Regions from separate parts of the Cytobacillus oceanisediminis genome, predicted to be linked through region 1. Evidence: predicted binding sites of a transcription regulator. Region 1 holds the regulator's gene; each other region holds the start of a gene.
The links. Region 1 encodes Rex, which represses fermentation and respiration genes when NADH is low (regulators of the CRP and FNR family bind a similar motif). Its sites were predicted from a motif close to TTGTGAAATATTTCACAA; they were not measured.

Region 1 (7,359 bases):
GAGAATCGTTCCAGGATAATCGATCAATGCATTTTCAAGAATTTCTTTGCTATCCAGGTCCAAATGGTTTGTAGGCTCGTCGAGGATTAAGAAATTGGCTTTCTGCATCATAAGCTTCGCAAGCGCAAGACGTGCCTTTTCACCGCCGCTCAGTGTTGAAACAGTTTTAAGAACATCATCACCAGAGAAAAGAAAGTTCCCAAGTATTGTCCGGATTTCCTTTTCCGGTTTTAGCGGGTATTCATCCCATAATTCGTTCAGGACTCTTTTATTGCTGGTGAGTTCCGCCTGTTCCTGGTCATAGTAGCCAATTGTCACATTGGAACCATACTGAATCTCCCCAGAAAAAGAAGAGATTTTTTTGATGATGGTTTTGAGCAAAGTGGATTTGCCAATTCCATTTGGCCCTACAAGTGCTATGCTGTCGCCTCTTGCCAGTCGCAGTGAAATATTCTCGCTTACTATCTCTTCATAGCCTATAGCAAGAGAATGAATATTTAAAACCTCATTGCCCGATTGCCGGTCAATGTCAAAGCCAAAAGAAGCTGATTTCTCGTCTCCCAGCGGCCTGTCCATCACGTCCATTCTGGCCAGCTGCTTTCTGCGGCTTTGTGCCCTTTTGGTTGTGGAAGCACGGGCAAGGTTTCTCTGGATAAAATCCTGCAGCTTAGCGATCTCTTCCTGCTGTTTCTCGAACTGCTTCATTTCTCTTTCAAAGTTAGCATCTTTTTGATCCAGATATGAACTGTAGTTTCCTGGGTACTTTCTTATTTGGTTGCGGGAAATCTCGTAAACCTGGGAAACGACCTTATCAAGGAAATATCGGTCATGGGATACGATTAGAATGGCGCCATTGTATCCCTGCAGGTATTGTTCGAGCCATGATAATGTTTCAATATCCAGGTGGTTGGTAGGCTCGTCCAGTATTAAGATATCAGGCTTTGTCAGCAAAAGTTTACCAAGGGCCATTCTAGTACGCTGTCCGCCGCTCAATGATGAAATTTTAGTGTCATATCCCAATGAGCTGAAGTTGAGTCCATGGAGAATGGAACGGATATCTGCCTCATATTGATAGCCGCCATTTTCTTTGAAATCAACCTGAAGCTTGTCGTATTCTTTTAAGATGCGTTCATAGGCATCAGAATTATTTAGGACATCAGGGTCCGCCATTTGTCCTTCAAGGCTGCGAAGCTGTTTTTCCTGCTTCTGCAGATGACTAAAAACAGTCAGCATTTCATCCCAAATGGATAACTCTGATTCCAGGCCGGTATTTTGTGCAAGATAGCCAATTGTTACTTCCTTTGGCTTTATAATCTCACCGGAGTCATATGTCATTTGTCTGGCAATAATTTTTAAAAGGGTGGATTTTCCTGCACCATTGCGTCCTACTAGCGCAATCCTGTCCCTGGTTTGTACTTCAAGCTTTATATTGGTTAAAATGGGATCAGCGCCAAAATTTTTTGCCAGCTGATTGACTTGTAATAGTATCATGTTCTTTCACCTCGGGTATAGAGTAAGTGTAACTCATTCATATATGTTCGGCAATAAAGGAGACAGGACTATAAGCCCTTCTGCAGGGCATTAAATCGAGACAAAAGGCAAATAAATATGTGAAGAACAATACAAAGCACATACAAAGTAACAGAAAAATAGTGTATGATTTTGAAGAGAGGTGTTTTGAATGGCGGATTTTACTCATTTTAATCAAGAGGGCAGGGCAAAAATGGTGGATGTCAGTGATAAACCTGAGACGGCACGGACGGCCATCGCTCAATCAAGTATTGCTGTTAATCAGGAGATATACGAGAAGATAACATCCAACACTATGAAAAAAGGGGATGTACTCGCTGTTGCACAAACTGCAGGCATTATGGCGAGCAAGAAAACATGGGACATTATTCCGATGTGCCATCCGCTGCCGCTTAAGGGCGTGGACATTTCATTTTCATGGAAGGCGGAAGAGGAAGAGTTTGTCCTGATCATTACTGCTTCTGTAAAAACGAAGGGAAATACGGGTGTGGAAATGGAAGCGTTAACAGCCGCTTCTGTCTGTGCGCTGACCGTATATGACATGTGCAAGGCTGTAGATAAAGGAATGGTGATTGGGCCAACCTTTTTAATAGAGAAAACAGGCGGGAAAAACGGAGATTTTAAAAGAAATTAATTCATCATAAGAAATGGGGATGGACGAATGGCCAATGAACCAATTAAGATACCGCAAGCAACAGCTAAACGGCTGCCTTTATATTACCGCTTTCTAAAAAACCTTCACTCATCAGGCAAACAAAGAGTCTCTTCAGCAGAATTGAGTGAGGCGGTAAAAGTGGATTCTGCAACAATCCGCCGCGACTTTTCGTACTTTGGTGCGTTAGGGAAAAAAGGATATGGATATAATGTGAATTACCTGCTGAGCTTCTTTCGAAAGACTCTTGACCAGGATGAGCTGACTAAAGTAGCTTTGGTCGGGGTAGGTAATTTAGGAACAGCTTTTCTTAACTATAATTTCCTTAAAAATAATAATACCAAAATAGAAGTGGCTTTTGATGTTGATGAGAGTAAGGTTGGTACGAAAATCGGAGATGTGCCGGTCCATCATATGGATGACCTTGAAGAAGTTATTGTAAAAAATAATATTCAGGTGGCGATTTTAACGGTGCCGGCACCGCCTGCCCAGGCTATTACCGATCGGATGGTGAATGCGAAAATAAAAGGAATCCTTAATTTTACACCTGCGAGGCTCACTGTGCCAGCCTCGATTCGGATTCACCATATCGATCTGGCAGTGGAATTGCAGTCACTTGTTTATTTTCTGAAAAATTATCCTGAAGAAGTGTAAAAAAAATGAGCCTTTTGCGGGCTCATTTTTTCATTTTATTTTTCATTTTAAAATGCAGGCCAACCATCCGCAGACCGGTGCCAAAATCGAATGTGGCAATTATGATCAGAAAATAAGTAAAGAATCCCCAGGTTTCTTCACGCTGGATATTCTGTATCGCTATAAAAGTGAAAAGGCATCCGAGAAGGATGTAAATAAAGCCTGAAAACAAAGGTGTGCTTCTCATCAAAATCCCCCAGTAAGTTTAAAACTCCACAGCTATGCTAGAAAAAGCTGATAAAGCTCTGCATTTTTTCCATTTCTTCTAACCATTTTTGCATATTCTCCTGATTCAGCTGGACAACCGCAACAAAGGTGTTCATCGCCACATGGGCGAAAATCGGCACAATAATCCGCTTCGTTTTGACATATAAGAAGGCAAAGGTGAACCCCATTGCCGAGTACAGCAGTACATGTTCAGGCTCAAAATGGGCAAGTGCAAAAATGACTGAGCTGATCAGGGCCGATAGGAAGAAGTTGAAGCGCTTATGAAGAGAACCGAAAATAATTTTTCTAAAGACGATTTCCTCAAGGATTGGCCCAATGACTGAACTGATTAAAATAACGATTGGCGATGCTTCAATAATCCGGATAATCTGCTGCGTATTTTCAGACCCCATTTCAATGCCAATCATATTTTCAATGCTTGCAGCAGTAGCTTGAGCGATCAAGGCCAAAAATATGCCCCCTATTGCCCAGCCCACTGAGCTTGCTGCGGAAGAAGCATCCCTATCCAGGCCTCTTTTCATCTCTTTTCTTAATAATAGAAGCGTAATGATCAGTGTAACCGTAAAACTGATGACAAGCCAGTAGGCTACAGCCAGGATTTGCATGTTTTCGGGATTCTGTCCAAGGGCATCTGCAATAAATAACACAAGCGGAACGCCAAACAAACTGGACAGCTGCATGGCAATATAAGCTATTAATATAATCCAATATTCCTTCTTCAAAATGTTATACTCCTTAATCTGAGTGTTGGAAAACAAGTCCTAAAGCCATTGTACTCTTAATAAGGAGCGGGTTTCAAATATCAGCATCAAAGCAGGAAAATACCATGGTTAAAGTGTAGAGTTCCGAAGCATACTTAAGAGGTTGTCTGTGTCGAAAAATAGCGTGTATGGGCGGATGAAATTTTTTCTAAAAAATTTAAGCTTCACCCTTGCAAATAGAAATGAGATTCATTAATATAATAATTGTGTTAGCACTCATACAGAGAGAGTGCTAATAAATAAAAATATTTACATATTATTTGAGGAGGTTGTTTCACTTGTTAAAGCCACTAGGTGATCGAATCATTATCGAGCTTGTTGAAACTGAAGAAAAAACTGCAAGCGGCATCGTACTGCCGGACACTGCTAAAGAGAAGCCTCAAGAAGGTAAAGTTGTAGCTGTGGGAACTGGCCGCGTTCTTGAAAATGGCGAGCGTGTTGACCTTGAAGTTGCTGACGGCGACCGTATCATCTTCTCAAAATATGCTGGTACTGAAGTGAAGTACGAAGGCAAAGAATATTTAATTTTACGCGAAAATGACATTCTTGCTGTAATTGGCTAATTGCCGATCAGACGAAGATTATTAAAAGATAAAGCTAAAATTTTTGAGGAGGTTTTTATCAATGGCTAAAGAGATTAAATTTAGTGAAGAAGCTCGCCGCGCGATGCTTCGCGGTGTGGATTCCCTTGCAAATGCGGTAAAAGTAACTCTTGGACCTAAAGGACGCAATGTGGTTCTTGAGAAGAAATTCGGTTCTCCGCTTATTACCAATGATGGTGTGACAATTGCGAAAGAAATCGAACTTGAAGATGCTTTCGAAAATATGGGAGCGAAGCTTGTTGCTGAAGTAGCAAGCAAAACAAACGATGTTGCCGGTGACGGTACAACAACTGCAACTGTTCTTGCTCAGGCAATGATCCGTGAAGGCCTTAAGAACGTAACTGCAGGCGCTAACCCAATGGGCATCCGCAAAGGAATCGAAAAAGCGGTTGTTACAGCTGTTGAAGAATTAAAAGCTATTTCTAAGCCAATCGAAAATAAGGAATCTATTGCTCAGGTTGCTGCAATCTCTGCTGCTGACAATGAAGTTGGCCAGCTGATCGCTGAAGCAATGGAGCGCGTTGGCAACGATGGTGTTATTACAATCGAAGAATCTAAAGGATTCACAACTGAGCTTGATGTAGTAGAAGGTATGCAATTCGACCGCGGATACGCTTCTCCATACATGGTTACAGATTCTGATAAGATGGAAGCGGTTCTTGAAAACCCTTATATCTTAATCACTGATAAGAAGATCACAAGCATCCAGGAAATCCTTCCTGTACTTGAGCAAGTTGTACAGCAAGGCAAGCCTTTATTGCTTGTAGCTGAGGATGTTGAAGGTGAAGCACTTGCTACACTAGTAGTGAATAAGCTTCGCGGAACTTTCAACGCGGTAGCAGTAAAAGCTCCTGGCTTCGGTGACCGCCGCAAAGCTATGCTTGAAGATATCGCGATCCTGACTGGCGGTGAAGTAATCACTGAAGAGTTAGGCCGTGACCTTAAATCTGCTACAATCGACTCTTTAGGACGCGCTTCTAAAGTGGTTGTTACAAAAGAAAACACTACGATCGTTGAAGGTGCTGGAGACAGCGCGCAAATCGGCGGCCGTGTGAATCAGATCCGCACTCAAATGGAAGAAACGACTTCTGAATTTGACCGCGAGAAATTACAAGAGCGTCTGGCTAAGCTAGCTGGCGGTGTGGCAGTGGTTAAAGTTGGTGCTGCTACTGAAACTGAATTGAAAGAGCGCAAGCTTCGCATCGAAGACGCCCTTAACTCTACACGTGCTGCTGTAGAAGAAGGCATCGTTTCCGGTGGTGGTGTTGCCCTTCTAAACGTATACAACAAAGTGGCTGCTATCCAGGCTGAAGGCGATGAAGCTACAGGAATTAACATCGTATTGCGTGCGATGGAAGAGCCTGTACGCACAATTGCACACAATGCAGGCCTAGAAGGTTCTGTTATTGTAGACCGCTTAAAGCGCGAAGCAGTTGGAACAGGCTTCAACGCTGCTACTGGCGAGTGGGTAAACATGATCGAAGCTGGTATCGTTGACCCAACTAAAGTAACTCGTTCAGCTCTTCAAAACGCTGGATCTGTTGCCGCTATGTTCTTAACAACTGAAGCAGTTGTTGCTGACAAGCCGGAAGAAAATGCTGGCCCTGCAATGCCTGATATGGGCGGTATGGGTGGAATGGGCGGCATGATGTAATAGCTGCTCAAACCCATGATATAAAAGGATTTTTGAGTGAAAATGCTAACATAATATAAAATGTAAAGAGGCTTTTCATTAGTTCACTGAACTATGGAAAGCCTCTTTATTTATGACTAAAATAATAAACATTAAAATTTTGATTACTTTATGGGAAATTTGAAATTATGTTGACAATAAAATTTGCAGACTCTATCATTGATAATAGTTATCATTTACAACTGAAAAGGGGAGCAAGTTTTTATGTCAAACCGTAAAAAAAATAAACGATTTTTACTTATGTCTGTAATGATTCTCATTTTTTCTATAACTTTACTTGGTTGTTCTAGTGAATCAGTAGAAAATTCAGATTCTACTAGTGAAAGTAGCAATATGATTACTTTTGCTTGGCCTAGAGATATAGGTGAGATGAATCCACATATCTACAATCCATCTCAATTATTTGCTCAATCTATGATATATGAACCTTTAGTTAGTTACCAAGATGGAGGCGAGCTCAAGCCACATTTAGCAGAGTCTTGGAAGGTTTCTGAAGATGGGAAAGAATATGTATTTAACATACGCCAGGATGTTAAATTTTCTGATGGCACAAATTTTAATGCTGACATTGTGAAAAAGAACTTTGATGCAATACTAAAGAATGCAGACATGCATGGTTGGTTAGGATTTATTCCAAAGATTGATCAAACAGATGTCATAGATGAATATACATTCAAATTAACATTAAAAGAGCCATATTATCCTACTATTCAGGAATTAGCAGTTGTACGTCCAGTCCGTTTTCTAGGAGAAGCTGGTTTCCCTGGAGATGGTGACACTTCAAAGGGTGTAGAACAACCTGTTGGTACGGGTCCATGGGTGTTAGATGAATATAAAGTAGATGAGTTTGCTATTTTTAAACGTAACGAAAATTATTGGGGAGAACTTCCAAGTGTAGAGAAAATTAAAGTCAAAGTCATTCCTGATGCTGAAACACGCGTACTTGCTTTTGAAAAAGGTGATTTAGACCTTGTATATGGTGAGGGTGTTATTAGCATAGATTCTTTTAAGCAATTAGAGTCTACAGGTTCCTACGGAACTAGCATTTCTGAGCCAGTCGCTACTAGACAGCTGGTTATGAATACGAATAAAGAACAGCTTTCAGATGTACGAGTTCGTCAAGCATTACATTATGGATTTAACAAACAAGCAATGGTTGAAGGTGTGACATCTGGCTTGGAAGAGAAGGCTGACTATATC
Region 2 (7,359 bases), 480 kb from region 1:
TTCTTCTCTGCTTCAGTCAGCGGACGAACAGTGTATACTTTCGCATCCGCAATCCCTTTTTTGTCATTCGCAAGGCTTATAAAATGATCTGCCACATCAGCGATATGATCTTCGCGGTGGCGTTCAATTAATATCATTAACGTATTTAGTACAAACGTGTTCACAGATGCAAAAGCGTCTTTTAAAATCTCTTTTTTCTTCTCAATTGAAAGCTTTGGAGATTTCAATACAGACTTTAAATCTGAGTTATTAGTTACTACTTCTTTCACTGCACGAAGCTCTTCTTCCATTTGGTCAAGAAGCTGGTGTTCATTCGCAAGCTGGAAAAGAGCCAACGCGTAGCGCTTTGCTACTGTGGAGCCCGTCATCGCTTTTCTCCTGCCTCTTGAATGTATTCATTGATCAGCTTTTCTTGATCAGCTGCACTTAATTCCTTCTCAATAACCTTGGAAGCAATTAGGACAGACAATGAAGCGACCTGCTCGCGGATAGCGGCAACCGCCTGTTCTTTCTGCTGCCCGATTTCAAGCTTAGCAGATTCCTTGATGCGTTCAGACTCAGTGCGGGCAGCCGCAATGATCTCCTCACGCTGCACATCGCCTTGCTTCTTCGCATTTTCGATAAGGCCCTGTGCTTCTGTACGTGCTTCTTTTAAAAGATTTCTTTGCTCTTCTAAAAGTTTTTTTGCTTCTGTACGGCTTTCTTCTGCCGCTTGGATTTCACTGGCAATGTGCTCTTCACGCTGCTGCATAATGCCCATTAAAGGACCCCACGCGAATTTTTTCAGCAATGCCAACAAGATAATGAACATGATCAGCTGGTACAAAATGTCCCCGCCGTTAAAACCGCCGCCTGCAGCGCCTAATACTAGACTGTTTGTTAACACCCTCGATTCACTCCCTTCAAGAGTTGTTCCACTTATGAAACGGAGTCATATGCATGATTCCGAATTAGTTTTACGGTAAAAAAACATAAAGGAATGGCGAAGGTTCACGGAATGATCTTCGCCATTTAGAACGATTGGTACAGTATTAATTAACCGCCGATAACCATGAACGCGATAACAACGCCAATGATCGGAACAGCCTCTACTAACGCAACCCCGATGAACATTGTAGTTTGAAGCATACCGCGAGCTTCTGGCTGGCGAGCCATACCTTCAACTGTTTTTGATACGATAAGACCGTTACCGATACCGGCACCTAGTGCTGCTAAACCGATTGCAATTGCTGCTGCTAAAAGACCCATTATTGAGTTCCTCCTTAAATTGTATGAAAATTTATTTGTTTATAATGTTTTGTCCATGAAATGAACAGGTATATATTAATGGTCATGGCTCACTTTGTGTGCCATATAAACCATTGTTAACATACAGAAAATGAATGCCTGAATAGATCCGACAAAGATTGAGAATCCTTGCCATACAAGTGTCGGCAAGATTGCTGCAAGCATTCCGCCTACACCGGCGTGAGCCAGTCCTCCGACAAGCAATGTCAGCAGGATTTCACCCGCATAGATATTACCGTAAAGACGAAGTCCCAACGTCAGAGTGTTTGCAAACTCTTCAATGATTTTCAATGGGAACAAGAAAGGCATTGGCCTGATAAAATCACGGCCGTATTCTCCTACTCCTTTAAGCTTTACGCCATAGTAATGCGAAAGCCCAACAACCATTGCCGCTAATGTTAATGTGATAACAGGATCGGCTGTTGGCGATTTCCACCATAAAGTGTGATCATAAGTGATTGCGAACGGAAGTCCGAGCATGTTTGAAACAAAGATATACATGATCAGGGTTAATCCAAGGATATGGAATCTTCCGCCTGTCTTCCAGTCCATCGTGCTGTTAATGATATTCTTAACAAAATCCATAATCCATTCGAAGAAATTCTGCATCCCCGTTGGTTTCATGGCCAATCGACGGGTTGAAAGCAAAGCAATAATGAAAACAACAGCACTTGCCACTGTAATCATCAGTACGTTTGATAAGTTAAAATTCAATCCTAAAAAGTCCACTATAGGAGCTTCATGATGCAATAGTGTTCACCTCTCTTCCCGCTATTTACGTAATTGAAAAGATTGAAGAAAATAATCTATCATAATGACAATATAGGATGTCATTAATCCAAATACCACACTGATCAGATGCAGCTTATCAGGATATTCCAGAGCGATCATGACAGCAAAAACTGCTGTAGCCATTCTGGATACCGTTCCAAGTGAACGCACCTTCTCGCCTCTCTCGACTGCCTCTCCAAACTGCAGCGCCTTTCGTGATATCAGCCACAGATTGAACAGACTCAGGCTTGTACCAAAGATCAAGCCCAGAAAAATAGATTGATATGGTGTAAAACCCCAGCCGAGAACGTATACAGACAACAAAAGGAATATGTATTTTCGCTGTCTTTGAAAAGTTACTTTGATTTCCGGCATGATGTTCATTCTCCTGTGAAGAAATGTTGGATTAAGCGAAGCATGGCGTATATCCCGGCGCCCAGTCCAATGAACAAGCCGATTAATAGGAATAACGGCTCTGTTCCTGCCTTGCTGTCAAACCACCTTCCGGCGAAAATGCCAATGAGCGTGGAACCTACTAACTGAGAAAGAATGGCGGACATTAAGGCCATCGCCTTAAATGGGTTGCGGTCTTTTTGACGCATAAAAACGCATCCTCCCTTAAGAGAATGGTAAGTGGGTTTTGAGGCCATAATTAATCACATTAACATCATGCAGAAGTGGGAAATATGTCTGCAAAAATATTTTGAAAACCCTATCATCTTTTACCCTTTGTAAGCATACAATAGGGCTTTGTCAATGTCAATGCGTTTGGAGTGAAAAAGTTCACAAACAAAAAGGTAAAAATATGGTATGTTCACATATTTATCACATTTAAATTTCGGATATCTATTGAAAAAGGAGCGAGTTTCTGCATCGCTCCTGAAAACGCTTTATTTTTGTGTTTCACCTACTGAGTGTGCTCTTCTTATTTGCCGAAGGTTCCGGGTCCCCAAGCTGCCCATCCGGCCTCACAAATAAATAAGTTTCAATCCAATCTTCCTTGCCGGCTTTTTTGGCAAATACCTTTGCAAGGTACAGCCCTGGCCCTGGAAGCTTATTTGCAGGAATTTCCTGCAGCAGCTGTCCTTTGCCAGCATTTCTTTTCCAGTCCAGAAATCCCATGAACCGGAGGCTTTCCGAATCAAACATGGCAATTCCGAACTCTTCTGCCCCGCCAGGAAGATACACTTCATAGCGATACGTGCCCGGCTTATCTCCTTTGCCCAGTCCGAATCCCATCACCCTTGGATAATCCGGCTCCTCAAGCACATACAGATATGGAATCCAGATAGTTTCGGCACCTGCCTTCATCAGCAAGTACCCATCATGGATTTTTTTCTTTAAAAGAGTAGGGTCTGCAGACATTTTGATTTCCGCCTTTTTCTTTTCACCCGGTTTCAGTTGAAACGCCATAGGCATTTCCCAATTGATGCCTTGTTCTTTATAGGGTACGGAAAAGGAATAGGTCTGTGTTTTTTCACTTATATTTTCAACCGTTATAAAACTGCTGTGTTCATGCAGCCTGTCCGCGATCTGAAATTTCCCAAACTGAAGTGAAGCCGGGAGGACAAGCGTTTCTGCTCTCAGCGCTTGATCAAGCTGGATTCTGCCTGCTCCCTGCTCATAAGTTCTATATGTTTGTCCTTCTGTATTCATAAGAAGCTTAGCGGTATTCATAAGTGCTGCCTTAATCTGTTCCGGCCCCCATTCGGGATGAGCCTGCTTCAGGATGGCACAGGCTCCTGCGACATGCGGAGCGGCCATGCTTGTACCCTGCAGCGGCAGGTAACCGCCAGGAATGGTGCTATTTATTGCGACTCCAGGTGCCACAACATCTGGTTTGATTTCCCATGTGGAGGTAACGGGCCCGCGGGAGCTAAAGTCAGCCAGGATATCCCTTTCTTCTATTATATTAGTCCGGGCAAGGAGTCTTCCTTCATTAATAAGCTTCTTGAGCTCCTCTCCTTCTTCCTTTGATAACGCCGCAACCGGAATTGGAACTCCACTGTCCAGATTGCCAAAGAACCTGCCTTTTGTATTATTAAAAATAATGATTCCCTCTGCTCCTGCTTCCATTGCATAGACTGCCTTATCAGTAAACGTTAGTTCACCTCTTTCCACTAATACCATTTTTCCTTCGGCATTCTTCAATTCTTCAGGATGACCAAGTCCTCCATCGATCATTTCATAGGATCGGTCAAATTCCCAATCCTTTGAACCCTGCAGCAAATCAAGACGAATTTCCCGCCCGCCTATGCTCAAAAATGGCACCTTCATTGTTGGTGTAGAGGCTCCTACAGAAATGGCCTTCGACGCTGTGCCCGGTGATCCGACCGTCCAAATATTCGGGCCCGAATTGCCTGATGAAGTGACTGCCGTTATTCCCTTTTCAACTGCTTTATTCAGGGCCATGCTTATCGGAAGGTCAGGTCCGTTTACGTTATTTCCCAAGGAAAGGTTTAACACATCAACTTTATCCTTTATTGCCTGTTCAATGGCCGCTATCACCTGTTCTGTTGTTCCACTGCCGCCTGGTCCAAGAGCCCTGTATGCGATGATGGTTGCTTCGGGCGCGACCCCTTGAATTCTGCCATTTGCTGCAATGATTCCCGCGACGTGAGTGCCATGCAGTGTGCCTTGTCCCCCGGCAGCCTTTGTCTCCATCGGATCCTTATCATTATCCACCAGATCACGTCCGCCGCCATAGCTCCTTCGTAAGTCCGGATGATTATAATCGATGCCGGTATCAATTACGCCTACTTTCACACCCTTGCCTGTTAGGCGCTGATTATCTCTGTCATAATAGCCTCTGGCATTAATGCCGCCAATCAGCTTGATATTGTCATCGGAATGAACATGATAGGTATTAACCTGTGAAACAGAAGATACTGACTCTATCTTTTGCAGGCTTTCCAATGCAGATTGCTTTCCTTTAACTGAAAAGCCGTTTAATGCTTGATTGAATGTATGCCTAATTTGCAGATCAGGATTGTGGTCTATCATTTTTTTAATTTCCTGTTCATTCTTCGCATCTTTTAGTACTACGATAGCCACTTTTTCTATATCAGTTGACTCTTTCGGAATAGGAGGGTGTGAAAGTGTCCGGGCAGAAACAGGAGCTTGGCTCAAATACAAGAATATTACTGTTATGATCAGCAAGAATTTTTTCATAAGAAAACCCACCCTCTTTTTGTTTTAGGGTGGGCTGAATAGGTACCTTGTATGCGTAATTCGATATAAAATAAACGGCTAGTTCAAGGATTCATAAACAATATTAGCTACTTCTTTAGAAAGAGCGCCTGTGCTGCGGTATGATCCGCTTGGTAAAGGGCCATTGTTTTGTTTGTTCGTTAGCAGGATAATCTGAAGGTTTTCCTCTGGATCAATAATAACCTGTGTTCCAGTAAAACCAGTATGGCCAAAGGTTTTGTCAGAATACTGATCTCCCATGTACCAGCTTTTATTCAACTCCCAGCCATACCCCTGGCCAAAGCGCTTAGGAGAGGTAAAGGCATCAATCACTTCTTTTTCATACATTTGGGTTTTTCCATAAGTTCCGCCATTTAACATGGTCTGGCCCAATACGGCAAGGTCCCTTGCTGTTGAAAATAAACCGGCATGGCCTGCTATTCCTTTATTGCCATAGAAGCTATTCCCATCATTAACTTCTCCAACTAAGGTGTAATTTCTCCAGTATTTAAACATATCCGGGCTTTCTTCAACATAGTACCCGAAATTAGGGTCATCAATCATTTTATATTCATAAGGATTTCCCCAGGAAGTAGCCGCAATATTTTGCTTGAAATGTTCAGGAGGAGCAAACATCGTATCATGCATTTTTAACGGTTTATAAATATTTTCTTCTAAGAACTTATCCAATTTTTGTCCACTTATCTCTTCAATTAAAAAACCCAGCATCATAAAGCTAAAATCGCTATATCTTCTGTCAGTGCCAGTCGGGTATTCAAGGGGCAGCTGGTTTATATAATTCAGTACCTCTTCCGAATTATCAGCATATAGGTATGTCGGCTTCCAAGGAGTCAATCCTGAGGTGTGTGTCAGCAAGTCAGCTACTGTAATATCTTCTTTTCCATGCTGAGCAAACTCAGGTATATATTCAGATACCTTGTCATTGACTGAAAGTTCACCGTCACTAACAAGTTTCATAATACCCTGAGTTGTTCCCATCACCTTCGTAACTGAAGCAAGATCGAAGATTGTTTTCTTTTTCATTTTTCGGGGATTACTGAGCAATTCCCCCATATCGTATTTTTGTGCATATCCATACGATTCCTCTTTGACAATCTTTCCATCCTTGGCCACGAGAACCACTGCACCGGGTGTAACACCATCCTCAATGGCATTCGTAATGGCTTTATCAATACCCTTCAATTTTTCAGGATCAAAGCCAGCTTTTTTCGGATGGGCATGACTTAATTTCTGTCCAGACCGTTCTTCGGCATTCACCATATTTCCAGAAAATACTGCAGAACTTAAGGATAATGCCAATACTATTAACAATAACTTTAACCTTTTCAAATTTTCATCTCCTTCATACATCAACCAATATACAATATTCTGTATAATTAATACTATCTATCTTTCGCTAGATTATCAATATAGTTTTTAGTATTTTCAGAAAATAGTACTTTTAGATTATAATGAAGAAAAAAAGCCATCAAATTAATGATGGCTTACTCCCTTTATGTATTAAAACAGCTGATTCGGTTCAAGTTTTCCTTTTTGAATTAAACGGTCCCGCTTCTTATCTCTCCACATATCCGTTATGGTCGCGGCTATTAATAATACTGTAAGCAGGATTCCTTTTCCTTCTGCCAGTTTAAATACCATGGCGATGACACCTTCGGACATGAAGGTACTCATTAATGAACCCAGCAACATGATGATCCAGACAATTAATGCTCCTTCTAATACGGCTAATGCTCTCATTTATTCGACCTCCAGGTATTTAAAATCATTATGCCATTACCCTGAAGACAGCAGTCTAAACGTAATTCTTGCAATTCGGGCATTCCTTTACTTTCCAAATATCTTCTGCCAGATGCTTTTGCTTTTTTCAACTTCCAGTGCGCCGGCTACTTCTTCGACAGACCTTTGTGTTGCCATCAGCTTTTCATAGAGTGAAGTGACTTTTTCGCTCTCTTTTTCATATCCCTGTTCCTGCGCCATTCTTAAATCTTCAATTGTTTGTTTAAGCTCCTGCAATTCATGAATCAGCTGTTTGTTTTGCTCTCTGATTTTATTCTGGGTAAGACGGGACTGTTCATTTTGCTGAACGAG
Region 3 (7,359 bases), 1.8 Mb from region 1:
TGGCACTGGTTGGAATCGGCGAGGATGGAAGAAGGTCCTCTCCTGCAAGCTTGTTAATCATGCTCGATTTCCCAGCTGAAAAATGTCCGCAAAAAGCGATGGCAAATTCCTGGTCTCTTAGCTTAATTAAGAGATCTTTAGCTCTTTTAGCTGTCTGGCTATCCCCATTTCTCTGGGCGAATGTATATATAGCAGTTATTCTGTTCATTAATTCAGTTTGCTGCAATCCTGGTTGCAAAATCGTGTCAGCCATTTCCATTAATCCCCTTGTAACTTTAATTTACTTCCTATTTTATATGATTTTCGTTTATTTTCCTATATAGGATGGGTTATTCTTTGATTTTTCTAATATTTCTCAGCAGAAATCAATTCCTGCTTTTATTCTATGTTCATTTGCTTGTATTTTCACATGCGTAAAAAAAACAAAACCAGGCCTCTGCCTGGTTTCAAGAAATACTATTATCTTGTATGTGGTTTAGCTACGTTATTTAAAACATGTTTCATAACAAGTGAGTAGGCAGCAATTGTTCCTGCAACAAATAGAATTGTCATATGTAGCAACACCTTCCTGTTGGAATGATATTGAGAATAATTTTCAAATTCAATTAGAAGTTTATCACGAACGATAATCATTTTCAATAGGGATTTTAAAATTGTCAAACTTTTTTAATATCTCTTTTCAGGCCAGGTCTTAATCGTAAAAAAGCTTCTTCGTATTCTGTCAATTCTTTCAGTGCTTTTTCTTCGGCTGGTATCCTGAACGAAAGTACCATTATGTTTAGCAGGGTAAATACAGCCGCTGTGACATAAGCCTGAAACATTAAAGGTATCACGAGAAATTCAGCAGCTACAATTACATAATTTGGATGCTTTATAAAGCGGTATGGCCCCCTTTTGACAACCTTGGCCCCCGGCATGACAATGATTTTAGTATTCCAGTATTTCCCTAAAGAGAATAGTGCCCATATTCTTCCCGCCTGGGTAAGAAAGAAAAGAATAAGAAGAATAGGCCAAAAAGGGGACAGGTCTTTTTCAACGATGGTTACTTCAAGCAGATAGCAAATAAAAAAGGAAGCGTGAACCGCAACGATCCAGGGATAGTGCCGCTGGCCAAATTCCAGTGCGCCCCGGCCTTTCATCCACTTTTCATTATTTCGGGCTACAGCAAGCTCTGCTGCCCTCTGCAAAATGATGGCAGCAACAAATATTTTGAACAGCATGTATTCACTCCCATTCCAGCAGCAGTAATTCCGAGCTAAATCCCGGGCCGAGGGCTGTTGCAAGCCCGGTATCTCCCTGCCGGCCGATCTCCATAAACCTTTTCAGTACGTAAAGAATGGTTGCAGATGACATATTCCCGAACTCCTTTAATACATCAAGTGAAATTCTTGTCATATCAGGATCGAATTGCAGTGCTTTCTGATAAGCATCAATGACTTTTTTACCGCCAGGATGGGCAACAAAATGGTTTATCTCTTCCATTTCAATGCCTTTTCCCCTTAGAAATTCCGTTACATTCGGCTTCAGCCAGCTCTCTATTATCGATGGTATGTCCTTTGAAAAAACCACATATAAGCCCTCATTCTTTACTTCCCAGCCCATTACATCCAAAGAATTATGCATCGTTGTTGACTGGGTTCCCAAAATTCTTGGAATGGATGACACCTTTTGAAAATCCCTTTGAACGTCATCACCCGTTATCAGCGCGCATGCTGCACCGTCAGCAAAAAGTGAGGTCCCGATTAGATTGCTCTTTGACCGGTCATTGCGCTGAAAGGTCAAACTGCATAATTCTATGGTTAAAACCAGTACCTTTGCTTCAGGGAAAGCCAGGCAATATTCATAGGCTCTTGAAAGTCCTGATGCGCCGCCCGCACAACCCAGTCCCCATATCGGTATTCGCTTCGTATGTTCAGAAAATGGAAGCTTATTCATGATTCTTGCTTCAATGCTCGGTGTGGCAATTCCTGAACTTGAAATAGTAAAAATGGCATCGATTTCATCGCATTGGAGATTCTTGCTCAGGAAAATGTCATTTTCCAGACAGCTCTTTATCGCCTTTGTACCCAGTTCAATAGCCTGTTCAATGTAAGCATTGTTTCGATCTTCAAATGATTTATCTGTTTTAAACCATTCTAGTCCCTTTGCAAAGTAGCGCTTTTCAATTTGGCCGTTGCGGAAAGCTTTCAATAGGCGTTCAATATCCTTAAAAGACTCTGAAAATAAATCTCTGGCAAAATCCATTACCTGATCCTGTGTCAGAACATGTTCAGGTATTGCTTCTGCAACTGATACAATTGCTGGCATACATGACTCTCCTCCGCTTGCTTTCTTTTATTTTTTCCAAATAAAAGCAATTTATGTTCAAAATTGTACAATCAAGCAAAAAAAAGCTCCCCCCATTTGGAGGAAGCAATGTGTTTTGAAGGAGTTGTTGTGCATCTTTATTATAAAGGAATAACTAAATGAATAGCATTACTAAATCTTTTCCAATTAGCGCTGGGGCCAAGCATTTCAATAAATATGGCTGGCCCATTACATAGTTATTCTGATGCATCCAATCCATTATTGTTTTTGTGATGCTTTTGTACTTCTATATATATTTTTTTCGTAACCAGGATACCGCAAGCAGCACAAACCTCTTCTTCATTATATAAAAGCCGGCAGTTATCACAATAATATTTCTCCATCACATTACACTCTCTTTCTTGCGAGAAACAATCGCTTCGGAAATGTAAAATACCGATAGAATATTATATTGATTGCCAGAATTATTGTGATTGCCGCTAAGAAGAATTATGAAGCCTTCTGCTCCGCAAAAGATGCAGGCTGAACTGCTTTTTTACCTTTAGCAACATTGAATACGATGTTTAAAAGAATTGCCGTCACACTGCCTGCTACTATTCCATTATCAGTCAGGATGCGCACACTGGAAGGCATTTGCGCGAATAGTTCAGGAACGGCTGTTACTCCCAATCCCATCCCGACAGAGCAGGCAATGATTAATAAATTTTCCTGAGAGGAGAACTCTACCTTGCTGAGCATTTTTATTCCATAGGCGACTACCATACCGAACATAGCTACCATTGCGCCTCCTAATACGGGAGTTGGAATAATGGTTGTCAATGCGCCGATTTTCGGAACTAGCCCAAGCAGTACAAGAAACGCCCCTGCTGTATATATGACATTTTTTGTTTTTACGCCTGACATCTGAAGAAGTCCGACGTTTTGCGAATATGTTGTATAAGGAAAAGCATTAAAGACAGCACCAAGGATGATTGCAAGTCCTTCGGCACGATAACCATTTGACAGATCCTTTTCTTCCAATTTTTCTTCACAGATATCACCAAGGGCAAAATATACGCCAGTAGATTCAACTAAACTGACCATTGCTACGAGAATCATAGTGAGGATCGCTGTCACCTCAAATGTCGGCATGCCAAAATAGAAAGGTGATGGCATATGAAACCAGGAAGCTTCCCCAACAGCGGAGAAATCTACCATGCCCATAAAAAACGCTGTAATGGTGCCAGCAGCCAGCCCCAGCAAAATGGCAATCGCTCGAATAAAGCCTTTAAAGAAGCGGAAGAGAATAATGATGAACAGCAAAGTTCCGAAAGCCAATGCTATGTTTGTCATGGAACCAAAGTCCGGGCTTCCCTGTCCTCCAGCCATGTTGTTCATTGCAACAGGAATTAACGTAATTCCGATAATTGTAACTACCGACCCTGTCACGACAGGCGGAAAAAATTTCACTAGTTTTCCAAAGTACTTTGAAACAGCTACAACAAACAAGCCTGAAACAAGGATCGAACCATAGATTGCTGGTATCTCATATTGCCCGCCAATCGCAATCATAGGTCCAACGGCAGTAAATGTGCAGCCAAGAACAACAGGAAGGCCAATCCCAAAAAATCTGCTGCGCCATACTTGAAGAAGTGTTGCAATACCGCACATAAAAATATCAATTGAAACTAGATAGGTAAGCTGTTCCCCTGTTAATCCCAGGGCCCCTCCTACAATCAATGGTACAATTACTGCGCCTGCATACATGGCAAGGACATGCTGAATTCCAAGGGAAGCAATTTTAAGCGGATTCTGATTCATCGCATCAATTCCTCCATTTTCTTTGCTGATTTATCAAAGCTGATCATGCCGTTTTCAAGCGAGTCAATAATTGCTAAAGATTCAACCCGAAATCCCTTTTCCCTCAGCAGCTGTCCGCCATTTTGAAAGCCTTTTTCAATAACGATTCCAATCCCTGCTATTGCTGATCCCGCTTTTTTCGCTATATCCGCAAGACCCAATGCTGCCTGTCCATTCGCTAGAAAATCATCGATTATAAGAACATTATCTTTTTCTGAAAGATATTTCTTTGAAACAGAAATTTCACTTGTTTCTTCCTTAGTAAAAGAATAGACAGAGGCTGTAATCAGGTCATTTACCAGAGTAAGAGATTTTCTTTTTCTCGCAAAGACAACTGGAACATTCAGCTGGAGCCCCGCCATTACAGCTGGCGCAATCCCCGAAGATTCGAGAGTCAATATTTTTGTAATCCTGCTGCTGGAGAATCTATCTGCAAATTCTTTGCCGACTTCATGCATTAGCTGGGGATCTATTTGGTGGTTCAGAAAAGAATCCACCTTTAAAACTGCCGGCGATAAAACAATCCCTTCGCTTTTTATTTTTTCAATAAGCATATCCATTTTGCATCCTCCTCTATGATAGAAAGCCCTCAAATACCCATTCCGGCCATATAAAAAGCCTGAAGCCCATCGCATTCACATCATAAAAATGAGTGAAGCAATGGCCTTCAGGCTAATTGATCTAAGCTGCAGGCAAACAAGGATGGCAAAAAACGTCCTGTACATTGCTCACTCATAGTCGGATCATTTACGGTAACCCGGTAGAAACTTGCGAGCCATATCCTCGCGATTATATGAGTGAATGTTATTAATTTATTAACATTATAACATCATTTACTAATACTTCAATCTAAATCTTTAACTAAATACGAACTAAATAATATATTATCAGAAAATTGTTCGCTAATCAGATTATTCACCCTCTTCAGTATGCTTATCTTGAAATAAATTAGCCTGTCTTATGTAGCTTCAATAAACCTTCACAGTTTTTTCACAATTTACGGGTGTGTTTTGTGACATATATCACTTAAATATCAATTTTTCACCATTATCATAGTGTTTAAGTTACGAATGAACAATTTGTGAACTCACTGAAAGCATCTAGAATCTTCCTAAATGTTTTGTATTATGAAAGTGTAATCATATACTTTTTCCAAATATTCGAAAGGAGTGAAGGACAATGGCGAAAACGGAACTCAGCCGAAAAACAAAAACTGAAATAGAGGATAGCTCTTCCTTAAAGGGAACGCTAGCTTCCGTTTTCTTATTAGGATTCTTCCTGATCATTACATGGGTAGGCGTTTATTCATTATTTATCAGCCGCTTTTAAGTTAGAAAGGGGAAAAAGCCATGCATATGCATAAATTTGAAAAGGCCTGGCTCACTTTTGGAATCGGATCGCTGCTTGTTTTTCTAACAGTCTTGGGAGTCAGCGCATTTTACCTGGGCAATCAGCCTCCAAGCTGTTTGGCAACAATCGACCCTGAAAAGGTCGATACTACCGCTCCATTTAATGAGCCAGGACTGAAAAAGGTAGAAGGGAAAGATTGGGATTACGAATTGGTATACGTAGCATCCGCGTTTTCCTATAGCCCAGCTGAAGTGGAGGTTCCATATGGTGCTAAAGTGAAAATTATCGCTACAACCAAAGACGTCGTCCACGGTTTCGAAGTTGCAGGATCAAATATCAACATGATGCTTGAACCCGGCTATATCAGTGAACATGTTACAACATTTGATAAAACAGGCGAATACTTAATTGTATGTAATGAATATTGCGGTGTTGGTCACCACATGATGTCGTCTAAAATTAAGGTGGTGGAATAATGTTTAATCCTTCAGCAAAGTTAAAAGTTGACCGCCGTGACGGAAAATTGGCAATGGCTCACTTTTTCGTTGCATTTACAGCTTTAGCAATAGGCGGCCTTGCTGGTTTATTGCAGACTTTGGTCCGCTCAGGTAAATTCGAGCTTCCAGCAGGCATCGGGTATTACCAAATTCTCACGGTTCACGGTGTTGTACTGGGACTTGTACTTACTACCTTTTTTATAATGGGCTTCCAGATCGCTGCAACAAGCAAAACATCAGGGACCCTTACAAATAAACAGCGAATTGCCGGCTGGATCGGTTTTTGGCTTATGACCGCAGGAACTGTTCTTGCAGCTGTCATGATCCTTTTGAATGAAGCTACTGTTCTTTATACTTTCTATGCTCCTCTTCAGGCACATGCATTGTACTATATCGGTTTAACACTTGTTATAGTGGGAAGCTGGATTGACGGGGCAGCAATCATTATGAAATATGCAGAATGGAGAAGAAAAAATCCTGGACAGCCGAGTCCGTTATTAACCTTTATGTCATTGGTCAACACGATGATGTGGATTGTGGCAACAATCGGCGTAGCGTCTACTGTTCTTTTCCAGCTTCTTCCTTGGTCATTGGGGTTTGTAGAAACAGTAAATATCGGAGTCAGCCGTACTCTATTCTGGTATTTCGGACATCCGCTTGTGTACTTCTGGCTATTGCCGGCTTACATGGCCTGGTACGTTGTAATTCCTAAAGTCATCGGCGGAAAGATTTTTTCTGATTCATTAGCACGCATGTCATTCATTTTATTCCTGCTGTTCTCAATCCCTGTCGGATTTCACCACCAATTAATGGAGCCGGGAATTGATCCAGCATGGAAATTCTTTCAGGTTATCCTAACATTCCTGGTTGTCATTCCATCTCTGATGACTGCATTTTCTCTATTTGCCACTTTTGAAAGCTTTGGCCGTTCCAAAGGGGCCACTGGATTATTCGGCTGGGTAAAAAAACTGCCTTGGGGAGATGCCCGATTTACTGTTCCTTTCATCGGGATGGTTGCCTTTATTCCAGCGGGTGCAGGCGGTATCGTTAATGCGTCCCACCAGATGAACCAGGTTGTTCATAACACGATCTGGGTAACCGGCCACTTTCACTTAACAGTGGCAACATCTGTAGTACTTACATTCTTTGGGGTTTCTTACTGGCTGATTCCTCATCTGACAGGAAGAACATTAACAAAAGCGATGAATAAATTAGGGATCATCCAAGCAGTTATCTGGGCAATCGGAATGACATTCATGTCTGGTGCCATGCATGCTGCCGGTCTTCTAGGAGCACCGCGCCGTTCGTCATATTCTGAATATGGCGGAGCAGCACAGGCAGCAGAATGGATTCCATATCAGGTTGC
Region 4 (7,359 bases), 1.1 Mb from region 1:
TGCCTCGATCCCTTCAAGAACTGGTTTGACACCCACATTGCGTCCGTTTATTTTTCCAAACAGCTCATCATCCAGGCTGTCAAGACTGATGTTAACTCTCACCAGTCCTGCTTCCTTTAAATCTTTCGCATGCTTGGGCAGCAATACACCATTTGTGGTTAGCCCTATATCTTTTAAGCCCTCAATGTCTGAAAGCATTTTTACAAGTTTAGGCATGTCCTTTCTCATAAGGGGTTCTCCGCCTGTTAACCTGATCTTCTCCACTCCAAGGCTTACAAAAATTTTAGCCAGCCGTTCAATTTCTTCATAGCTCAGGAGCTCGTTTTTTGGAAGGAAAGCAAAATCTGGCCCAAAAATTTCTGCTGGCATGCAATATTGACAGCGGAAATTACAGCGGTCAATGACAGAAATGCGAAGATCTCTTAAAGGTCTATTCAATTTATCTTTAACGATTGTTTTAGCCATTTCGTTCAACTCCATATAAAGAGTGACTTAAATAAGCTTTCTATACAGATGTATATTTTAGCCTTTCCCTTAAAATAACAGAAATAACCCAGTATCTCAAATTAAGGGCTTCTACTATTAGAACATACAATCGTTTCAATGTTAATAGGGAATTGTTTGTATCATAGCAAAGACACACCATTTCAATAGAAAATGCCACAATAAAGACACAAAAGCCGGCAATGTTTTCACTATACAAATGATATTATTGTGAAAAAAGACAGTTGTTTTATGAAGGAGGATTAACATGGCTCGTACAGCCATTAAACCGACACATTCCATAGAGATTAAAGAGCTTCTTCATTTCGCAGACCGGCGTATGAAAACCCCTAAAGGGGCTTACATTTTTCAGGAAGGTATGGATGCTGATGAGCTTTATATTATACTTTCAGGCAAGATACAAATCAGCAAGATAACAGCAGATGGCAGAGAACTCACCTTCAGGTTATGCGGAGAAAATGAAATCATTGGTGAGCTGACCCTATTTACCAGTGACCCTAAATATTTATTGAATGCTTTAGTTCTTGAAGCTGGTGAAGTGGCTGTGATAAAAAAAGATGTCCTGGAAAGGGAGATTTTTAAAAATAGTACATTGGCTTATGAATTTATGAAATGGATGAGCGACCACTTCCGTAATACACAGACCAAATTTAGAGATCTCGTCCTTAATGGAAAAAAAGGTGCCCTATATTCAACCCTTATCAGAATGACTAACAGCTATGGCATAAAGGTTAAGGACGGCATACTCATTGATCTGCCCCTTACGAATCAAGAGCTTGGGAATTTCTGCGGCACCTCCAGGGAAAGCACCAACCGGATACTGGGTGAACTGAAGAAAGACGGCATCATCACCATTCTAAATGGAAAAATCACAGTCAAAGATCTTCAATATTTAAAAAATGAAATAGGCTGTGAAAACTGCCCTGCCGTATATTGCAGCATTGAGTAGGAGTGCATCCGAACTGCACTCCTCTTTCTTTTATGATTTTGCCTCTTTCTTTCTAAGTGCTTTTGGAATATAAACACAAAACGGCTCGCTTTCCATATAATCCCCTGTCATGGCAAATGCACGTGACCTTGATCCCCCGCATACATAACGGAACTCGCATTGTCCGCATTTCCCTTTATATTTATCAGGATTTCTAAGGTCTTTAAAAATTGGCGATTCCCTGTATATTTCAGAGAGTGGCTGTTCCCTGACATTTCCTGCTTTAACAGGCAGAAGCCCACTGGGATAAACATCCCCAATATGTGAAATGAAAACAAATCCATTTCCGTCATTTACTCCTTTAGGAGCCCTGCCTAAACCATCTATAGAACCAGTTAGCCCTTGCTGTGTAAGTGCATCGAGATATTGAATGTCCTTATTTTGAGCCTTCGCTTCCTTCATTTTTTGCTGAATGACCACTCGGCGGTAATGCTGGGCAGCTGTTGTCTTAATATCGAACGTAACTTTTTTGCTTAAGTTATAGAGCCATGTAAATACCTTCTCATGTTCAACCGGAGAAATCATATCTTTTTCCTGCCCTCTCCCTGTTGGGACGAGGAAGAACACACTCCAAAGAACACATTTGAGATCTTCTACAACCTTAGCCATTTCCTCAAGATAATCGATATTATAACGCGAAATAACTGTATTAATCTGGACTGGAATTTCAAGCTCGTGCAAATATTTAATCCTTTCGATCGTTAAATCAAAGGAACCGGCAGTACCTCTAAAATGGTCATGGATATCCGCATTTGGCCCATCAAGGCTGAAAGCCCATCGAGCTAAGCCGACCTCTTTGGCTTTTTCAATAGCTTCTTTTGTTACATTGGGTGTCGCACTGGGCGTCATCGAAACACGCACGCCTTTTTTTACAGCATATTCGGCAATGTCGAATACATCCTGCCTCATTAATGGATCTCCACCCGTAAAAACAAGCATAGGGTTGTTCATTTCCTTAATTTGGTCAATCAAATACTTCCCTTCTTCAAAAGAAAGTTCTCGCGGATCTCTCCTGTATTGCGCTTCCGCACGGCAATGCAGACATTTTAGCTGGCATGCCCTTGTTAATTCCCATATCACAATAAAAGGGTCTTTATTAAAATCTCTATCAAATCCCATTTGAAATGCCTCCTTAACAGGCTCAATCCTGGCTGTTTCATTAACGCAAAGCAAACTATATTTTGTCTTTCCATCGTTATTATAGGATAATCGGCATGTTAAATAAGTGAACTACCTCACATACAAATGATCATTTCTGGAGAATTTACAGAGTTGTGTAAAAAGGCATCAGGACAAGGGCACAAAAAAACAGCAGGGAAATACCCCTGCTATTTTTAAGATTCAATCTTATTGTACGCCAAGTGCAATTTTTGCATACCGGGACATTCTGTCCTTAGACCAAGGCGGGTTCCAGACAATGTTCACTTCAGTGTCCTTTACTTCAGGAATATCAGCCAACGCTGACTTTACTTGTTCAACAATTGTTCCTGCCAAAGGGCAGCCCATGGAAGTAAGAGTCATATCTACAATGGCTTTCCCTTCCTCTTCCATTTTCACATCATATACTAATCCTAAGTTTACAATATCTATCCCCAGCTCCGGGTCAACGACAAGCTCAAGTGCGCCCATGATGCTGTCTTTTAAATCCTGGTCCATATCTGCAGCACTCCTTCAATATTTACTTTATCTCTATCTTAACAAATATTTAAATGAATTGAAAAAATGTTGGTTATAGATGTTCGTCAAACCATTTAACCGTTTCCAGCAGCCCTTCCCTGCTTACTTTATGCCCCGCCTGTTCATCTGATATAAACATGAGATTTTCAGGTGACTCACTATATAAGGACTGGATGGTCTCATAAAATTGGTATGTATAGGAATAAGGCACAACCGGGTCTTTTTTGCCATGCCAGAACATAAGCGGTCTTCCTCCAAGCTTTTCAGGCTGAAGACTTAGATCCCGCTCCCTTAAAGTTCCCAGCAGATCTGCTAGTTCTTCATTGGAAAGCGGAATTTTTATATTATTCTTCTTCAATTCATCCAGCTGAAGCTGAGCAAATTTTTCATAATACGGCATACCCATAAGGCTTACTGCAGCTTTGACCCACTCAAACTGGGTCAAGGCGCCCAAAGTGACTATTCCTCCCATGGAGGTGCCCACAAGCCCTATTCTTCCCTGGTCGATCAAATCTGCATCCTCATAGGCATTCCTGATTATGTTCAATTCCGCAATGGTATTCAGAACAATATCCCATAGCTTGAAATTTAAATCGCTGCCTGATATACCTTCAGATCTTTCCCCATGAAATAGGGTATCCGGAAGCACCACCCTGAACCCTTTTTCAGCAAGCAGATAGGCATAATGCAGATTATGTTCTTTGGCACTCGTAAAGCCATGAACGAAAATAATAAAAGGCAAGCGTTCCCCTTTTACTTCCTGTCTGGCGAGTTCAAGAACAGGAATTTCTTTGATATGCTTATGTTCAATAACAACCACAGTTCTCCTCCTAAATCTGTTAGGGCAAAAGTGAATTTTTTTTACAAAATTATAATAATATTGATAACATATATGTATAAAATGATTTTGTAAAAGCTTACGCTCTTGTCTTAATGTTAATTCTTTCTATTTTTTCAGTTTAACACGTAGATTTTTTTTTTCCAAAACCTTTACACTTAAAAGAAAAGCGGGGCATACTTCAAGATAAGCAATTGGCTGCAGTCCGCTAACTGCAGTTTTATTCTTATTAAAAAGTGCTGAGCGCTTAAAAGGAGATCTTATGGCAGAAAAACATTTAATTGCACTGGACCTTGATGGCACATTATTAAAAGATGACAAAACCATCTCAGCTAAAACTAAAATGATTATTCAAAAGGCACGGGAACAAGGACACGAAGTGATGATTGCCACCGGAAGGCCATTTCGCTCCAGCGAAATTTACTATCGTGAAATGGGATTGACTACGCCAATTGTCAATTTCAATGGTGCATACATACATCATCCTAAAGATCATAATTGGGGAGTCTACCACACACCACTCCAAATGAATGTAGCAAAAGAAATTGTCGAAGCCGTTAATAGCTATACAGTTCATAATATTGTAGCAGAAGTTATAGATGATGTTTACCTGCATTACCATGATGAAAAGCTTCTGGATATCTTCGGTTTTGGCGATCCAAAAATTACGACTGGTGATTTGCGCAATTATCTCAATGATAATCCGACAAGCATGCTGATCCATACAGATGAGGAACATGTAAAGACCATTAGAAATCATCTTTCTGAAGTTCATGCCGAAGTGATTGACCACCGTCGCTGGGCGGCTCCATGGCATGTCATAGAAATCGTCAAAACCGGGCTGAATAAAGCCGTTGGCCTTCAAAAAGCAGCTGATTACTTCCAAATACCGCCTGAGCGGATCATCGCTTTCGGTGATGAAGACAATGATCTTGAAATGCTTGAATTTGCAGGCTACGGGATTGCCATGGGCAATGCTATTGACCAGGTGAAAAATATTGCCAATGAAGTCACCTTAACCAACGAGGAAGATGGAATCGGAATCTATTTAAATGAATTATTAAACCTTAAAGCACTATAAGCAAATGAACAAAAAGAATTAAATAGTAATCAGGCCATTAAATACCCTTTTTAAATCATTCCTTTAGAGCATACTAAAGGATGGAGCAGCACAATGCTGCTTCAAACTCTTTCATGGAGGGGATTCGAATGGGTAAACGTAATAAATCAAAACGCTTCGTACAACAGGGTGTTGATACTGTTAGTAAGCATGATGAACGTATCCCGTACCACATGACCTATGCAGAGGCGGAAGCCCAAAAATTAGCTAATGTGAAAGAATCATCCCTCGGAGGAATATAACGATGGGAAACAGATTATTTCAGGAAGCCAGAGAATATGTGGAAATAGCTAAAAATTCTGCAGGCGAAGAAACTGTTTCCCGCGCGAAAAATGCTTTAAGTTCCGCGTTTGCCAACTCCACTGCGGCTGAACAGGCACAGCTGCGGGAGATGCAGCAGGAGCTGGAACAATATTCGCAGAATCGCTAAAAAGAAGCTGGCAGCCTCGATGGCTGCCAGCTTCTTTTTTACCTCCTTTCCAGGATAACAGGAAAGGAATTAATAATATGTCCGTCTTCATGGCTTTTTTCATATAAATGCAAAATCACTGATCCGTTTTCAGGCAGTTTATCAGCAGGAATGTTTATTTTTAACTTAAAGTTCTCCCAGTCATTTGAAAGTGCTGATACGCCCTTTTCACCCTGCAGTTCATTATGGCCATCTTCAACTGTATACCATAGCTTTCCGCTTTTTAGACGCCCTTCTATTGATATTGTATATAAGCCGTTCTCTCCAGAAACCTCAACATGGCGAAAGGCAGGATTTTGTCCTGGGATAAATACTGAGGCTTCTGATTCCGCTTTGGTCTCCAATCCTTTGCCATTTAAGTTTGATGCCAAAAGCTTGGCTTTTACACTGTACTTCCCTTCCTTAACTCTTTTGCCATTATGCCGATAATCCCAATGCTCTTTCCATACCTTGATTTCATCCGGTTTGACGGCAATGGTCTGTATAGCTTGTAAAAACGCTTTACCTTCTGAAGAGGAATATACCTTTTCGCCTTTTTGATTGAAAATTTCCACTTCGTAAAATTGGGACGTCCTAAACTCAAAGCTCAGCGGGTAATTGGCAGTATTACCCAGAAGCAGTTCTATCTCCATGCTTTTCGTTCCTGCTTGAGGTATTACTTTAAAATCAAATGGCATTTCCTGTTTAGAAGCTTCAAAACTTTGCAAAGGCATAGTGAAAATAATTAGAGCAGCAGCAGCCAAAAGCCGAAGCATTCTTCATCCCTCCATTCATTTAATCCCTGCGGAAGAAACCATAGACACCAGCTGTTTGGACAATATTTGTAAAGGCATTCGGATCCACTTCTTTAATAATTCTTTCAAGGTCAAATAACTCGTAACGGGTGATGACAATCATCATCATTTCCTTGTTTTCATTTGTAAAAGCCCCCTTTGCAGGAATGGTTGTAATCCCCCTGACAAGATGGTCATGGATGGCTTTTTTCATTTCTTCCGATTTTTTCGTTATAATCAGTGCTGTCAGTTTTTCATGTCTTGTATGAATGGCATCAATGACCCTGGTTGAGGCATAAAGGGTAACAAGAGTGTATAAAGCTTTTTCCCATCCATACAAAAAGCCGGCTGTTATTATAATAATGGCGTTAAGTGTGAAAAAGTATGTACCGACAGGCTTGTCTTTCATTCGGGACAATACCATCGCAATGATATCCATTCCTCCTGTGGAAGCCCCCCATTTAAGTGTTATCCCTACACCAACAGCCGCAATGACACCTCCAAAAACTGCATTAAGCAAAATATCTTTTGATACATGAATTACCGGTATAATTTCCAAGAAAAAAGACATTAAGAATACGCTTAGAAAACTATAAATGGTAAACGACCTTCCAACCTTTTTCCAGGCTAATATGGTGACAGGAATATTTAGAATGAAAAGCAGGATCCCTGTTGATCCAAAATCCCCCAGAATGCTTGATAAGAGCTGTGCCACACCTGTAAAACCGCTCGCATATACATTGGCAGGTATCAGAAAAAAATTCATCGCAATCGCGTTCAATATCGCCCCAATCAAAACAATAAATACTTTCTTAGTTTCTAACCAAACCATTTTTTACCCCCTGAATTATCTTATTATTTTCTTTACCCAGTCAGTGTCATTTTCAACACAATTCATTGTTTTTTCTCCTTGATTTCTATAAACTTAATTCATATAGTTTGAAAGCAGGTGAAAGAAAATGTCAGTAAAAATTCTAGCTGACAGTGCGT

Region 2: IRB79_RS00245 (AtpZ/AtpI family protein) is a predicted target of Rex. The motif match lies at 2,830-2,847, and genes of this name have one in related genera.
Region 3: IRB79_RS20395 (cytochrome c oxidase subunit 2A) is a predicted target of Rex. The motif match lies at 5,157-5,174, and genes of this name have one in related genera.
Region 4: IRB79_RS08480 (TIGR04053 family radical SAM/SPASM domain-containing protein) is a predicted target of Rex. The motif match lies at 2,716-2,733, and genes of this name have one in related genera.

The regions. Positions count from the first base shown of each region.
Region 1 covers NZ_CP065511.1:525,262-532,620, forward strand. Annotated here, with positions in the region: gene abc-f (ribosomal protection-like ABC-F family protein) at 1-1,491, opposite strand, end outside; gene moaC (cyclic pyranopterin monophosphate synthase MoaC) at 1,682-2,164, shown strand; gene IRB79_RS02795 (redox-sensing transcriptional repressor Rex) at 2,192-2,836, shown strand; gene IRB79_RS02800 (YdiK family protein) at 2,859-3,062, opposite strand; gene IRB79_RS02805 (CPBP family intramembrane glutamic endopeptidase) at 3,100-3,825, opposite strand; gene groES (co-chaperone GroES) at 4,143-4,427, shown strand; gene groL (chaperonin GroEL) at 4,489-6,120, shown strand; gene nikA (nickel ABC transporter substrate-binding protein) at 6,364-7,359, shown strand, end outside.
Region 2 covers NZ_CP065511.1:45,303-52,661, forward strand. Annotated here, with positions in the region: gene IRB79_RS00220 (F0F1 ATP synthase subunit delta) at 1-368, opposite strand, end outside; gene IRB79_RS00225 (F0F1 ATP synthase subunit B) at 365-886, opposite strand; gene atpE (F0F1 ATP synthase subunit C) at 1,036-1,248, opposite strand; gene atpB (F0F1 ATP synthase subunit A) at 1,324-2,037, opposite strand; gene IRB79_RS00240 (ATP synthase subunit I) at 2,059-2,433, opposite strand; gene IRB79_RS00245 (AtpZ/AtpI family protein) at 2,439-2,660, opposite strand; gene IRB79_RS00250 (S8 family serine peptidase) at 2,962-5,229, opposite strand; gene IRB79_RS00255 (serine hydrolase) at 5,308-6,597, opposite strand; gene IRB79_RS00260 (hypothetical protein) at 6,769-7,008, opposite strand; gene IRB79_RS00265 (hypothetical protein) at 7,096-7,359, opposite strand, start outside.
Region 3 covers NZ_CP065511.1:4,072,406-4,079,764, forward strand. Annotated here, with positions in the region: gene IRB79_RS20365 (dynamin family protein) at 1-253, opposite strand, end outside; gene IRB79_RS20370 (isoprenylcysteine carboxyl methyltransferase family protein) at 657-1,220, opposite strand; gene IRB79_RS20375 (type III polyketide synthase) at 1,225-2,307, opposite strand; gene IRB79_RS20380 (hypothetical protein) at 2,544-2,693, opposite strand; gene IRB79_RS20385 (nucleobase:cation symporter-2 family protein) at 2,797-4,107, opposite strand; gene IRB79_RS20390 (xanthine phosphoribosyltransferase) at 4,104-4,706, opposite strand; purine riboswitch at 4,862-4,963, opposite strand; gene IRB79_RS20395 (cytochrome c oxidase subunit 2A) at 5,326-5,475, shown strand; gene IRB79_RS20400 (cytochrome c oxidase subunit II) at 5,496-5,972, shown strand; gene IRB79_RS20405 (b(o/a)3-type cytochrome-c oxidase subunit 1) at 5,972-7,359, shown strand, end outside.
Region 4 covers NZ_CP065511.1:1,631,615-1,638,973, reverse strand. Annotated here, with positions in the region: gene moaA (GTP 3',8-cyclase MoaA) at 1-465, opposite strand, end outside; gene IRB79_RS08485 (Crp/Fnr family transcriptional regulator) at 752-1,453, shown strand; gene IRB79_RS08480 (TIGR04053 family radical SAM/SPASM domain-containing protein) at 1,484-2,611, opposite strand; gene IRB79_RS08475 (metal-sulfur cluster assembly factor) at 2,840-3,148, opposite strand; gene IRB79_RS08470 (alpha/beta fold hydrolase) at 3,222-3,989, opposite strand; gene IRB79_RS08465 (Cof-type HAD-IIB family hydrolase) at 4,270-5,088, shown strand; gene IRB79_RS08460 (hypothetical protein) at 5,217-5,369, shown strand; gene IRB79_RS08455 (DUF3813 domain-containing protein) at 5,372-5,557, shown strand; gene IRB79_RS08450 (BsuPI-related putative proteinase inhibitor) at 5,596-6,351, opposite strand; gene IRB79_RS08445 (YitT family protein) at 6,371-7,201, opposite strand; gene IRB79_RS08440 (DegV family protein) at 7,329-7,359, shown strand, end outside.